2 regions of the Clostridium sp. DJ247 genome follow, and region 2 is predicted to be linked to the other one. Evidence: a T-box and tRNA genes for the amino acid it is inferred to sense, from the RefSeq annotation. Region 2 holds a T-box; the other holds one or more tRNA genes.
What was found. A T-box is a leader RNA that pairs with one kind of tRNA and senses whether it is charged. The one in region 2 lies ahead of thrS (threonine--tRNA ligase), so its partner is inferred to be a tRNA-Thr.

Region 1 (6,376 bases), on a different contig from region 2:
TGTATATTTCCCTGAAAATATATATAGATCTTAAATATAATTTAAAAAAACTTTAGCAATACAGTAATTTTCCCAGTGGTCATAGACAAATTCCCCTGAAACCAAGAGCTCTGTTTATATTAATAAAAATACAGCAAACTAATAAAATTAAGTAGTTAGTTATTTTTTTTATCTACTGTGTATGTATTACCTTCAATATTGGTGCTCCCAACAGGAATCGAACCTGCGACCTACTGATTACGAATCAGTTATAAAACTTTCTTTTTAATCATTCCAATACGTTAAAAATACTGCATTTTTAGGCTACTTATAAAAATCTACTTGCCAAAAATAGTACGGCAAATGGCAAACAAAAAAGCCACTTCATCCCTATATTGGACAAAGTGACTGTTATACCATCCATATTATTTCTTATACTAAAATAGAAAAATAGCAATTAAAAAAGTTTTTTACTTTTTTATTGTAATTTTAGATTATATTTATATTACCATTATAAATATACCATAAAAAGCTAATTTCATAAAATTGTATTGTACTTTTATAGCCTTTTGCTTATCCTTTAAATACAATTATTGTACATCAAATTCTTTTACTACATTTATTAAATTAGAAGACATTTCTTGTAATTCTTTTGATAAGGCTGTAATTTCTTCTACAGAAGCATTTTGTTCTTCAAAGGCAGCAGATATCTCCTGTATTATAAAAGAAATATTAGAGGATGAATCAGCTATAGTGTTCATTGCATCTACAAGTCTTTCCTTATCATCATATGCATTATTCAACTTAGAAGATATTTCATTCACTTTTACTATAACTTCATAAATTGAAGTATTAATGTTATTGAAAGCCTCTTTTGTCTTAACTACTGCTTTATTTTGTTCCTCAGATATGCTTTTTACACTTTGTATTTTATGCTTAGAATTTATAATACTATCTTGTATTGATTTCACAATATCTTTAGCAGTATTACTATAACTGTTTGTATTTTCAGCCAGTGCTCTAATTTCATCAGCAACCACCGAAAAGCCCCTTCCAGCCTCACCAGCTCTTGAAGCTTCAATTGCTGCATTAAGTGCCAGTAAATTAGTTTGCTCTGATATATTTGTGATAGCCTCCACTATATCATTTATAGATATTGCTTTATTATTTAAATCATCAATAGTATCTACAATATGCTTTGAAACCTGCTCATTTTCCAAGGACTTTTGTTCTAATATTTTTATTGTATTTAAGTTCTCACTATTTATATCAGAAATCTTTTCAGATAATAATTTTGTGTCCTCTGCATAAGAAGTAACATCTTGAATTTTATTTGTAAAATCTATTGTAATCTTATTTCCATCATTAATTAAATTCATTTGTTGAGAAGTATTATTTGTAACGTCTAGCACATTTTCAGTTAAATTGTTTATCATTTTAGATGTTTCATCCATAATTGTTGATAATGTATTTGAGTATGAAGATACCTCTGAAGAAGAATCCTTAACCTTTACAACCAGCTTTTTAAGATTATTTATCATATTATTGAAACCTATACAAAGTATTCCAAATTCATCATTTTTATTATAATTACTATGAACATTAAGGTTTCCACTAGATGTTTCTTCCATTAGAATTACTAATTCATCCACTGGTTTTAATGTTTTCTTAACTAGTACAAGTATACTAATAATGGATATAAACAATATGACTAATGCGCTTATTGTATTAATTATATTAATATATGTAACAAATTGAAGTGCATCTTTTTCATTTTTAATAGTAATTACTCCCCATTTATCTGAATCACCAGGCAAATTAACTGGAGTATATGAACTAATTACTTTATTCCCGTTTAAATCAGTGTATTCCGTAGTCCCTGAATCACCAGTTAAAACCTTTTTACTTATAATGCCTAGCTCAGTAGGAACCTTAACATCCTTTTGTTCTGTTTTTTGGTTACCTTTTTCATCTAATAATACTTTACCCTGTGAATCCTTAACTAATACTGTTTTTTTCAAGGTTTTGTAATTATATAGTTCTTGCACTTGATTTTTTTCTGTATGAGCTAGTACATTTCCATCCCCATCAATTATGTAAGCAGTTATATCATTTTGTTTATTATACTTTTCAACTAGTTTTTGAAGCTCGTCTAACTTTAAGTCAGAACCTAGAATCTTAATTAAATTCTTATTATTGTCATATACAGGAGATATAATTGATGCTACTGCAGTATTTCCCATTAGCGAATAATACGATTTTGTTACGAAAGGTTTTTTCTTCTTCATTTCTTCAATAAACCACCATCTGTTTGCCCTATTTCCTAGTTCTCCACTAGATCTTGCTGTCTGATTACCATCCACATTTTGAAGATAAATCAAATCAAAATATGGATTTCGATTTATAGTATTGATTAAAACTGTTTTCTGTTTGGATGCGTCAAGATTTACAATATCACTGTTTTCTGCAAGTTCACAGGTTAAACTATAGGATTTTTCTATAAATTTTTCTGAACTATCAGCTATAGACTTGGCTATAGATAAATTATTATTTTTCACATAACTTAGTAAATTTTTTTTAATAATATAATCAGTAATTGTAGATAATAAAATAACAACTACTACTATTAAAAGTACTATAAAAGATACCAACTTAAATTTTAATGAACTTCTTTTCATAGTTTCTCTTCCCTTCAAATATAATATTATATAATATTATCATTTTAAGTAGTATTTTAGTATAATTTCATGTTAAATTTTGAAAAATCAAGTTAAATTTTCACGATTTAAGTCTATTTTTCTTTTAATAAATTATTTTAACTTTCCTTAATAATCTTCAATGTGATAGAACAAAGCGTCCTTAGAAACCACTTTTTTTTACCTTAACCTTAGTTACAGTTTACCCCTTGTAATATTTTTCCGTAAATTTGCTAATCCTTTGTTTTCAATGCCTTGCGGCATGTTTTTTGTACAAAAAAATTTTAAATTCCTACTAAATAAAAATAGCTTCCTAATTATATAAGAGTTATAAGCAAAAAACTTATAGCTCTTTTTTTCTTAAAATTTAAAACCTATATTATTTTTCAGAAAAATTTTAATGATACTTAATGATAATTATAAAAAATTTAAATTTATTTTACACTTGTACAAAAAAACAAAGCTGAAAGTGTAACCTTTTCAGCTTTGTTTTTATACTATAAAATTGGTGCTGGAAAAGGGAATCGAACCCACGACCTACGCATTACGAGTGCGTCGCTCTACCGGCTGAGCTATTCCAGCATATAAAAATTAATTTTTAATTTTACATTATTTGTAACAAAAAACCCTTGAAAACTTACTGATTCATGGTACTTCATTACGAATCAGTTGCTCTGCCAACTGAGCAATAGGAGCATATTATATTTTAATTTTAATACTACTTTAAATTATTATCAATAATTATATTTAAAACCTATTAAGTATTTAATTTCCAACATTTCATTGTATAATGATCTAAAAGATAATCCTAAATGAAATTTAACTATTAAAATCCACCAAATGTTTCAGCTTATTTAATTCTTTTTTCATGATAACTTTTTGATTTCTTATTATAACTTAAAAAGCCTCTTAAGTAGCATTTAACCACCTAAGAGACTTTTAATAATTTCATCATTATTCTTGATGTATAACATCTAAATTACCAAACTTACTAAACTGTCCAAGCCATGCCAGCTTCACCGTCCCTGTTGGACCATTTCTTTGCTTTGCTATAATACATTCTCCTATGTTTTTATCTTCAGTTTCCTTATTATAATATTCATCTCTATATAAAAACATAACTAAGTCTGCATCTTGCTCAATTGATCCAGATTCTCTAAGATCTGATAACATAGGTCTATGGTCTGCTCTTTGTTCTGGTGCACGTGACAGCTGTGATAGTGCTATAACAGGACACTGCATCTCTTTGGCTAAGGCCTTTATAGATCTTGAGATCTCAGATACTTCCTGTTGCCTACTCTCAGATCCTTTACTTCCAGACATAAGCTGTAGGTAATCAATTACTATTAAATCTATACCATGCTCTATTTTTAATCTTCTACATTTAGATCTCATTTCCATAACAGAAATACCAGCTGTATCATCTATATATATTTTTGCCGCTGCTAAAGGACCTGACGCCTTAGCAATATTCTCCCAATCCTTGTCTTCAAGATTACCAGTTCTAAGCTTTAACATATCAACATGAGCCTCTGAACAGAGAAGCTTATATGCCAACTGTTCCTTGGACATTTCTAGTGAAAATATTGCTACACTTTTACCAGATCTTAAAGCAGCAAATTCTGCTAAGTTAAGTGCAAAAGTAGTTTTTCCCATAGATGGTCTTGCTGCAATAAGTACCATATCACCTTTTTGGAATCCAGAAGTTTTATCATCAAGCTCTCTAAAACCAGATGGAACACCTGTGGTTTCCCCTTTATTATTAAAGAGTCTTTCTATTTCTAAAAAACCTCTTTCTAAAACAGTACTCATGGGTTCAAAATCCGAAGCTGTTCTGTTATCTGCAATATTAAATATTTCCTTTTCAGCTAAATCAATTGCTCTTGGCACATCATCTTGACTATTATAACTCTCTTCAATTATTTTAGTTGATGCTCTAATAAGCTTTCTTAAGGTTGATTTATCTTTTACAATCTTTATGTACGACTGTATGTTTGCAGTAGATATTATAGAACCACTTAGTTCACTAATATATGTTATACCACCTGAGGCTTCCAGCTTATCCTTAGCCTTTAGACTTTCAGTAAGTGTTATTATATCCACTGCAATATCTTTCTGAAATAAATCTAATATAGCCTCAAATATAACTTTATGTGCATCTTTATAAAAATCCTCAGTTTTTAAAACTTCCATAGCCTCTGCTATGGAAGTTTTATCTATAAGCATAGATCCTAATACACTTTGTTCAGCTTCTATACTATGTGGCATACTTCTAATAGGTGTATCCATGTGTCATCTCTCCTTAGAACTAGCTCTCAAACACCAAATTCATAAGTTCTTCGATAGTTTTTACTGACTTGACTTCAATATCATTAAGTCCTGAAGGTACTTCTTTTGAGTTATCTTCTGGGATAACTACTAGTTTTATTCCCTTCCTTCTTGCACCATAAATTTTTTCAAATATTCCTCCAACAGGCTTTATTTTTCCCCTTAAAGAAATTTCTCCTGTAATAGCAACATCTTGTCTCAACGGTTTATTTAATAGTGCACTTATAATGCAAACCGTAATAGCTGCTCCGGCAGAAGGCCCATCTATTTTACCTCCACCTATTATGTTTACATGTATATCATAATCGCTTATATCTTTATCAGTGAGCTTTCTTATAACAGAAGCTGCATTAAATACAGAATCCTTTGCCATACTTCCAGCAGTGTCATTAAATCTCACTGTTCCTCTACCTTTTTCTTTTGCTTCAAAGACAGATGCTTCTATTTCTATACTTGACCCAACATAACCACTAACCCCTAGTCCATATATATGTCCAACATCATACTTTGAATCTATGTTAACTTCTTCAAAAGGTACAAGTCTTCCTATTGAGATAACCTGTTTTAAATCTTCAACAGATATACTAATTTTATTCTCTAATAGAGATCCTTCTTTATTATATAATACATAACCGTATACATCTGCAAGCATATTAACAGCTTTTCTTCCTTCTATTGTATATCTACTTATTAGTTCAGCTGCCCCAGCTTCTAAGTGTACATTGATCTTCTTTGCAGCATTTTCAACTATATTTTGTATATCTTTTGAATTTAATGGCTCAAAATAAACCTCTGTACATCTAGATCTTAAAGCCGGATTTATCTCACTTGGTTCTCTAGTCGTAGCTCCAATAAGCACAAAATCTGCAGGAGCACCATTTTCAAATAAATACTTTATATATTTAGGCGTATTTTCATCTTCAGGATCATAGTAAGATGATGAAAACTCTACTCTCTTATCTTCTAACACCTTTAATAATTTATTCTGAAGCATCTCATCCAATTCACCAATTTCATCTATGAATAGAACTCCACCATGAGCTTCTGTAACTAGTCCTAATTTTGGTTCAGGAACGCCAGTTTCAGCCAAATCTCTTTTAGTACCTTGATATATAGGATCATGTACAGATCCTAGAAGAGGATTAGCTATTTCTCTTGGATCCCATCTTAAAGTTGTTCCATCTACCTCAACAAACTTAGCATCTTTATCAAATGGAGTATACTTTAGTCTTTTTACTTCTTCTAACGCAAGCCTAGCTGCTGTTGTTTTTCCTACTCCCGGTGGACCATATAAGATAATATGTTGTGGATATGGAGATGCTATTTTAGATAAAATAGATTTTATAGCCCTTTCTTGTCCGATAATTTCATCA
Region 2 (6,376 bases):
AGTTCCACACTGCCATGTTCTTCCTATGCAATCTTTTAAGTGGAAATCTATCTTAGGACCGTAGAAGGCACCATCACCTTCATTAACTTTGTATTTAAGTCCAATAGCTTCCAATGCATCTCTTAATCCATTAGTTGCTATATCCCAATCTTCATCACTTCCCATGGAATCCTCTGGTCTTGTTGAAAGTTCAACAGAATATTCAAATCCAAATACCTTGTAGAAACTATCTATAAGTCTTATAACATTCAATATTTCGTCTTTTGTGTTTTCTCTAGCCATAAATATATGAGCATCATCTTGAGTAAAACATCTCACTCTCATTAAACCATGTAACGCACCTGATTTCTCATGTCTGTGAACAACTCCCATTTCAGCATATCTTAAAGGAAGCTCCCTATATGAGTGAATTTGGTTTCTATAAACAAGTATTGATCCAGGACAATTCATAGGCTTTATAGCATAGTCTCCCTCATCAATTTTAGTAAAATACATATTCTCTTTATAATGGTCCCAGTGTCCTGATTGATGCCATAATGCTTCGTTTAGTATAATAGGTGTCATTATCTCATCATATCCAGCTTTTCTATGCATTTCTCTCCAGAAGTTTTGAAGTGTGTTTCTTACTACCATTCCTTTTGGGTGGAAGAATGGAAATCCCGGACCTTCTTCATGGATACTAAATAGATCTAATTCCTTACCTAGCTTTCTATGATCTCTTCTTTTTGCTTCTTCCATCATATGAATATATTCTTCTAGCTCAGCTTTTTTTTCAAAGGAAGTACCATATATTCTTTGAAGCATTTTATTCTTTTCATCGCCTCTCCAATATGCACCAGCTATTGATAACAACTTCATAGCTTTAGATTTTCCAGTGGAAGGTACATGAGGACCTGCACATAAGTCTACAAAATCGCCTTGCTTATAGAAAGAAATAATTTCATCTTCTGGCAAGTCATTTATTAATTCAACTTTATAGGACTCACCTTTTTCCTCCATCAATTTTAAAGCTTCTTCTCTTGATAACTCAAATTTTTCTAGTTTTAAATCTTCTTTTACTATCTTATTCATTTCTGCTTCTATTTTTTCAAGCATTTCTGGTGTAAATGAAAAATCAGCATCAAAATCATAATAAAATCCTGTGTCTATTGCTGGTCCTATAGCTAACTTAACCTTTGGATATAGTTTTTTTACTGCTTGAGCTAGTATGTGAGATGACGTATGCCTTAATATTTTTCTTCCGTCTTCATCTTCAAAAGTTAATATTTCAAGCTTACAATCATCATTAATTTCTTGCATTAGTTCTACTGTTTCACCATTTACTTTAGCACCTAAGGCCTTTTTAGCTAAGGATTTACTTAGTTTAGCTGCAACTTCTACAACTTTTGTTCCTTTTTCCACTTCAATTACATTTCCATCTTTTAAAGTGATCTTTAACATAGTACTCTCCTCCTATAATTATATAATCTTTATTGAAAATTAATTATTTGTAAAAACAAAAAACCCCTCCCGTATATGGGACGAGTAGTTATCGTGGTTCCACCCAAATTCAACAGTTAATATATAATAATATTGTAATGTTTAATTAATATTACAACAAATATATTTACTGTTATCTCTGAGACCTTAACGCGGCTAACGGAAATACTTACTATAGTTCAGTATACAACTCAAAGGTGGTTTTCAATAATGCTTACTCAAAGAACTTTACAGCCAACGAGTTCTTCTCTCTTAGAATAGCCTATTATTTACTCTTCCTTGTCATAATTTTTATTATTTTATATTTTAATATAAAAACAAAAAACCCCTCCCATACATGGGACGAGTAGTTATCGTGGTTCCACCCAAATTCAACAGTTAATATATAATAATATTGTAATACTTAATTAATATCACAACAAATATAATTACTGTTATCTCTGAGACCTTAACGCGGCTAACGGAAATACTTACTATAGTTCAGTATACAACTCAAAGGTGGTTTTCAATAATACTTACTCGAAGAACTTTACAGCCAATGGGTTCTTCTCTCTTAGAGCAGCCTGTTATTTACTCTTCCTTGTCATCATCTTTCTTCTATAGATTTCATTATATTATTTATATATATATATGTCAATATACAAATTTAATACTTATATGCCTTATATATCATTGTTCATATACTATGCTGTAGATGACCATATATTTAGTAATTTATATTAATCACTATATTTATATTCATACTTTATGTATGCTATGTTTTATTTTTTTACAAGTTTTGCAATCTTCACAAAAATTCACTCTATCAGTAAACACTTTTTTAACCGTATCTATCAATTCTACATTTTTGCAGTTATCAACACAATGAATAACTATTTTTTCAGGAGCATTAGTAATTAATACACTGATAAGCATATCTTCTGTATTTGTGTTATCTTTATATTTTAAATCATTTAAATCGCTAAATAATTCTTTAGATATATCTCTACCTTCCTTATCTTGTATTAAATAAGTTCCATCATTGTTAACTACTATATTTACCAAGTCAATCTTACTTTCTTGTACTTCTACAAAATATTTTAGTAGTTTAATAAATTCATTATATTCTTTTTCCACCATGTATCTCTCTACGACTTTGTCAATTATACTTTCTAAATCTTCCTTAATTTCTTTCATTCTAAAAGTTATAAATCCATTTATATTTATTTCTTTATTTTCATTTATACATTTAACTATTTTATCTATAATAGTATTCTTTTTATTCATACAATATATTGAACCTTCATCAATTAAAGCGTCTTTTCCTCTTAAAACCTCTAATACTACATTTTTAATTTCACTAATTTCATCATGTTTCAAAAAAAAGTATGTATCAGATAAAAAGTTAACCATGTCTTTCTTGTAAAATTCATCAATAACTACGCTGTACAGTATATTGGCTACATGTAAGTTAAATAGATTGTGTAGTCTTTCACTAATTGTTTCATCACAAAAAATCTTTACGAAGTGAGTATTATTTTCTATGCTTTCTGAAATTCCTATAATTACATTTTTATTTTTAAAATACTCTCTTGTATTACTTATTCCACTTATTACATCTTCTCTATCATTGTCGTATACCACAGTTAACAATAGCATTATTCACACTCCCTTCTTAAAATAGTATGTGTTTAAATGGATTGTATATGCAAATTCTTTTTGTCAAATGTCGACAATACATTATGAACTCCCTGACCGAAATTTAACTTATACTACGGTATATATTACCATGTTTCGTCACGTTAAATATTTTTAATTAGTCTAAAGCTCAAATTTGAGAAATACCTAAGAACTTTGATAAACTCGTACCTCAAACATATCTAAAGTTCTAAGGTCTTTCTCAAATTTTCGCTAAGACTAATAAAAAAATATTTAAATGTGACTTCAACATTGGTAATATATACCTACGCATAAGTTAAATTTAAGCTGTGGTTATAGATAATTAACCCTAAAAATTAGTTTATCATAATGTCAATTTGCCACCTTTATATCTAAAGTAAGATATAGGAAGATTTTAACTAATGTATGCATGTAAAACTTATATCTAAAACTCTAGTTGAAACTTAAGGATTAAGGCTATAAAATATTACAGAGAATGTAAATATGAAAGGATGGTATCATGAAATATGCTATAGTGGATTTTAGAATAGATGTTGAAGAAAAAAAAATGCTACAGCAATTAGGATGTCAGGTATTAGTTTGTCCACCATCCAATTTACTTTATGATGCTATTTGTGGACACCCCGATATACTTCTACACATAATTGATAACAAAAATATAATAGTGCATAAGGATATGAATAAAGAGTTTATTGAGTCATTACGCTCATTAAATTTAAATGTAATTTTGTCTAAACACAGCTTAAAATCCAACTATCCCTACGATATTATGCTGAACAGTTTAAATTTTTCTAATTTATTTGTACATAATTTGAAGTTTACTGATCCTAAGCTACTACGTTATGTATCATATAAAAAACTTATATCTGTAAAGCAAGGATATACAAAATGTTCTACTGCAATAGTTAATGAGAATGCAGTTATAACTAGCGATAACACAATAGCATCTGCTCTTGGCAAAGAAAATATAGATGTGTTGTTGCTTCCTTCTGGAGATATACTGCTTCCTGGTTTAAACTATGGATTTATTGGAGGATGCTGCGGCTTATTAGATAGAAACACTTTAGCATTCTATGGAGATCTTAATTATTATAAATACGGAAATGATGTTATTAATTTTTTGAAAAAACATAGTGTAAAACCAGTCTTTTTACGACAAGGAAAATTAATAGATAGAGGGAGTTTATTTATAATTGAAGTGTGAATAAAAATAAAAATAAAAAAGAATTGCTTAAAAGCAATTCTTTTTTATGGAGGCGCCACCCAGATTTGAACTGGGGATAAAGGTTTTGCAGACCTCTGCCTTACCACTTGGCTATAGCGCCATATTGGAGCGGAAGATGGGATTCGAACCCACGACGTTCACCTTGGCAAGGTGACGCTCTACCACTGAGCCACTCCCGCATACCTGGTGGCCAGACCAGGAATCGAACCAGGGACACGAGGATTTTCAGTCCTCTGCTCTACCGACTGAGCTATCTGGCCATGTGGCGACCCAGAAGGGACTCGAACCCTCGACCTCCGGCGTGACAGGCCGGCACTCTAACCAACTGAGCCACTGGGCCGCATTTGGTGGGCACAACAGGGCTCGAACCTGTGACCCTCTGCTTGTAAGGCAGATGCTCTCCCAGCTGAGCTATGCGCCCAAATGCATGTCGCAAAGACAATTAATATTATAAACGTTAGATTCAATATTGTCAACATTTATTTTTCTCATTTTCACAAAATTATTTTTCAGTGAAAGTTATTGTCTCCACGCAGAATATAATATAAAAAAAACACTCAGTAGTCAAGACTATAACACGCCATTAAGCGAATTTATTTTAACACAACTTCTAGTTTCTATATAATACTGTAATTTCCTTATATAGATGTGAAACTTTTAAATTTAATTTATTCCACATAGCATATTACTAGATTATGCCACTAATAAATAGTTTAAGCAAGTCTAAGCCTCAAATTAGCAGAAAAGCTAAGGACTTTGATAAACTCGCTTACGCTCAAACAGTATCAAAGTGCTAAGCTTTTCTACTAATTTGAGGCCAAGACTTGCTAATAAAATATTTAACGTGACGAAGTATGGTAACATATGCGGTCGTATAAGTTAAATTTCGGGCATGGTTATCTATATCATCTATTTATTATTTTTACTATATGCAATCATTTCTCCTATATCATCATTAGTAAACATATAGGATTTATTACAAAAATGACATTTTAGTTCTTCTTCTTTTCCTTCATCATATAACTCTTGTAAATCCTTTTGTCCTATACTTAATAAAGCTCTCTCAACCTTTTCCCTTGTACAATCACATTTATAATTAGGTGTTGTATCCTCTAATATCTTTAAATCCATATCTTCAAATATATAGTTAAGAATTTCTTCTATACTCATGCCTTTTGTTATCATGTCTGTAATTGAAGGTATTTCATTTAATCTGTAGGTTAAAAGATCTGCTACAAGCTCATTAGCTCCTGGCATCATTTGTACTATAAAACCACCTGCTGCTTTAATACTCAAATCTGTATCTACAAGAACACCTAACCCCACAGCTGAAGGAGTCTGTTCTGATACAGTAAAATAATATGCTAAATCATCTCCTATTTCTCCTGTATAAATAGGAACCTGACCAACATAAGGCTCTCTTAATCCCATATCCCTTATAATCACTAGATTTCCATTCTTACCTATAGCTCCTCCAACATCAAGTTTTCCCTTATCATTTTCAGGCAAATCTACAGTTGGATTACCTATATATCCTTTTACACTTGCATCGGCATACGCTGTTACTACTACTCCTTTTGCCAATCCACCTCCTGAAATCTGCAAGGTAATTACGTCTTTCGGAGATTTCAACATAGCTCCCATAAGGCTTCCTGCTGTAAGCATTCTACCAAGAGCTGCAGCTGCTGTTGGCGCGCATTGATGAATTCTAACTCCTTCATCTACTAGCTCAGTAGTTATAGCCGCTACTATCCTAATTTCTCCATTTTGTGCTGTAGCATGAACTAATTTATCTTTCACAATAATATTCCTCCCTGAATCTATAATAAAAATATTAATTTACCTATATATCTTTCTTTTTAACTACATAAACTATTCTCTCAGTGTCATTACTTATTATATTAGTTTCATAGTTGTCCATAACTTTTACAATTTGAAGTGATGACTCTTTTAATAACACTTCAATTTCTTTATGTTCATAAGCCCTCTCTCTGTGTTCTTCATCGAATCTTC

Region 1: it encodes a tRNA-Thr, which carries the amino acid that the T-box ahead of thrS (threonine--tRNA ligase) is inferred to sense. The anticodon was not compared.

What each region holds. Positions count from the first base shown of each region.
Region 1 is NZ_JABAIW010000055.1:9,596-15,971, forward strand. It holds gene HGI79_RS18270 (methyl-accepting chemotaxis protein) at 570-2,657, opposite strand; tRNA gene HGI79_RS18275 (tRNA-Thr) at 3,182-3,257, opposite strand; gene HGI79_RS18280 (replicative DNA helicase) at 3,630-4,964, opposite strand; gene lonC (Lon family ATP-dependent protease) at 4,984-6,376, opposite strand, start outside.
Region 2 is NZ_JABAIW010000015.1:70,235-76,610, forward strand. It holds gene thrS (threonine--tRNA ligase) at 1-1,440, opposite strand, end outside; T-box leader at 1,514-1,774, opposite strand; T-box leader at 1,815-2,075, opposite strand; gene ytxC (putative sporulation protein YtxC) at 2,218-3,117, opposite strand; gene HGI79_RS08215 (DUF6873 family GME fold protein) at 3,638-4,342, shown strand; tRNA gene HGI79_RS08220 (tRNA-Cys) at 4,390-4,463, opposite strand; tRNA gene HGI79_RS08225 (tRNA-Gly) at 4,468-4,542, opposite strand; tRNA gene HGI79_RS08230 (tRNA-Phe) at 4,548-4,623, opposite strand; tRNA gene HGI79_RS08235 (tRNA-Asp) at 4,627-4,703, opposite strand; tRNA gene HGI79_RS08240 (tRNA-Val) at 4,709-4,784, opposite strand; gene hslO (Hsp33 family molecular chaperone HslO) at 5,273-6,163, opposite strand; gene HGI79_RS08250 (class I SAM-dependent methyltransferase) at 6,207-6,376, opposite strand, start outside.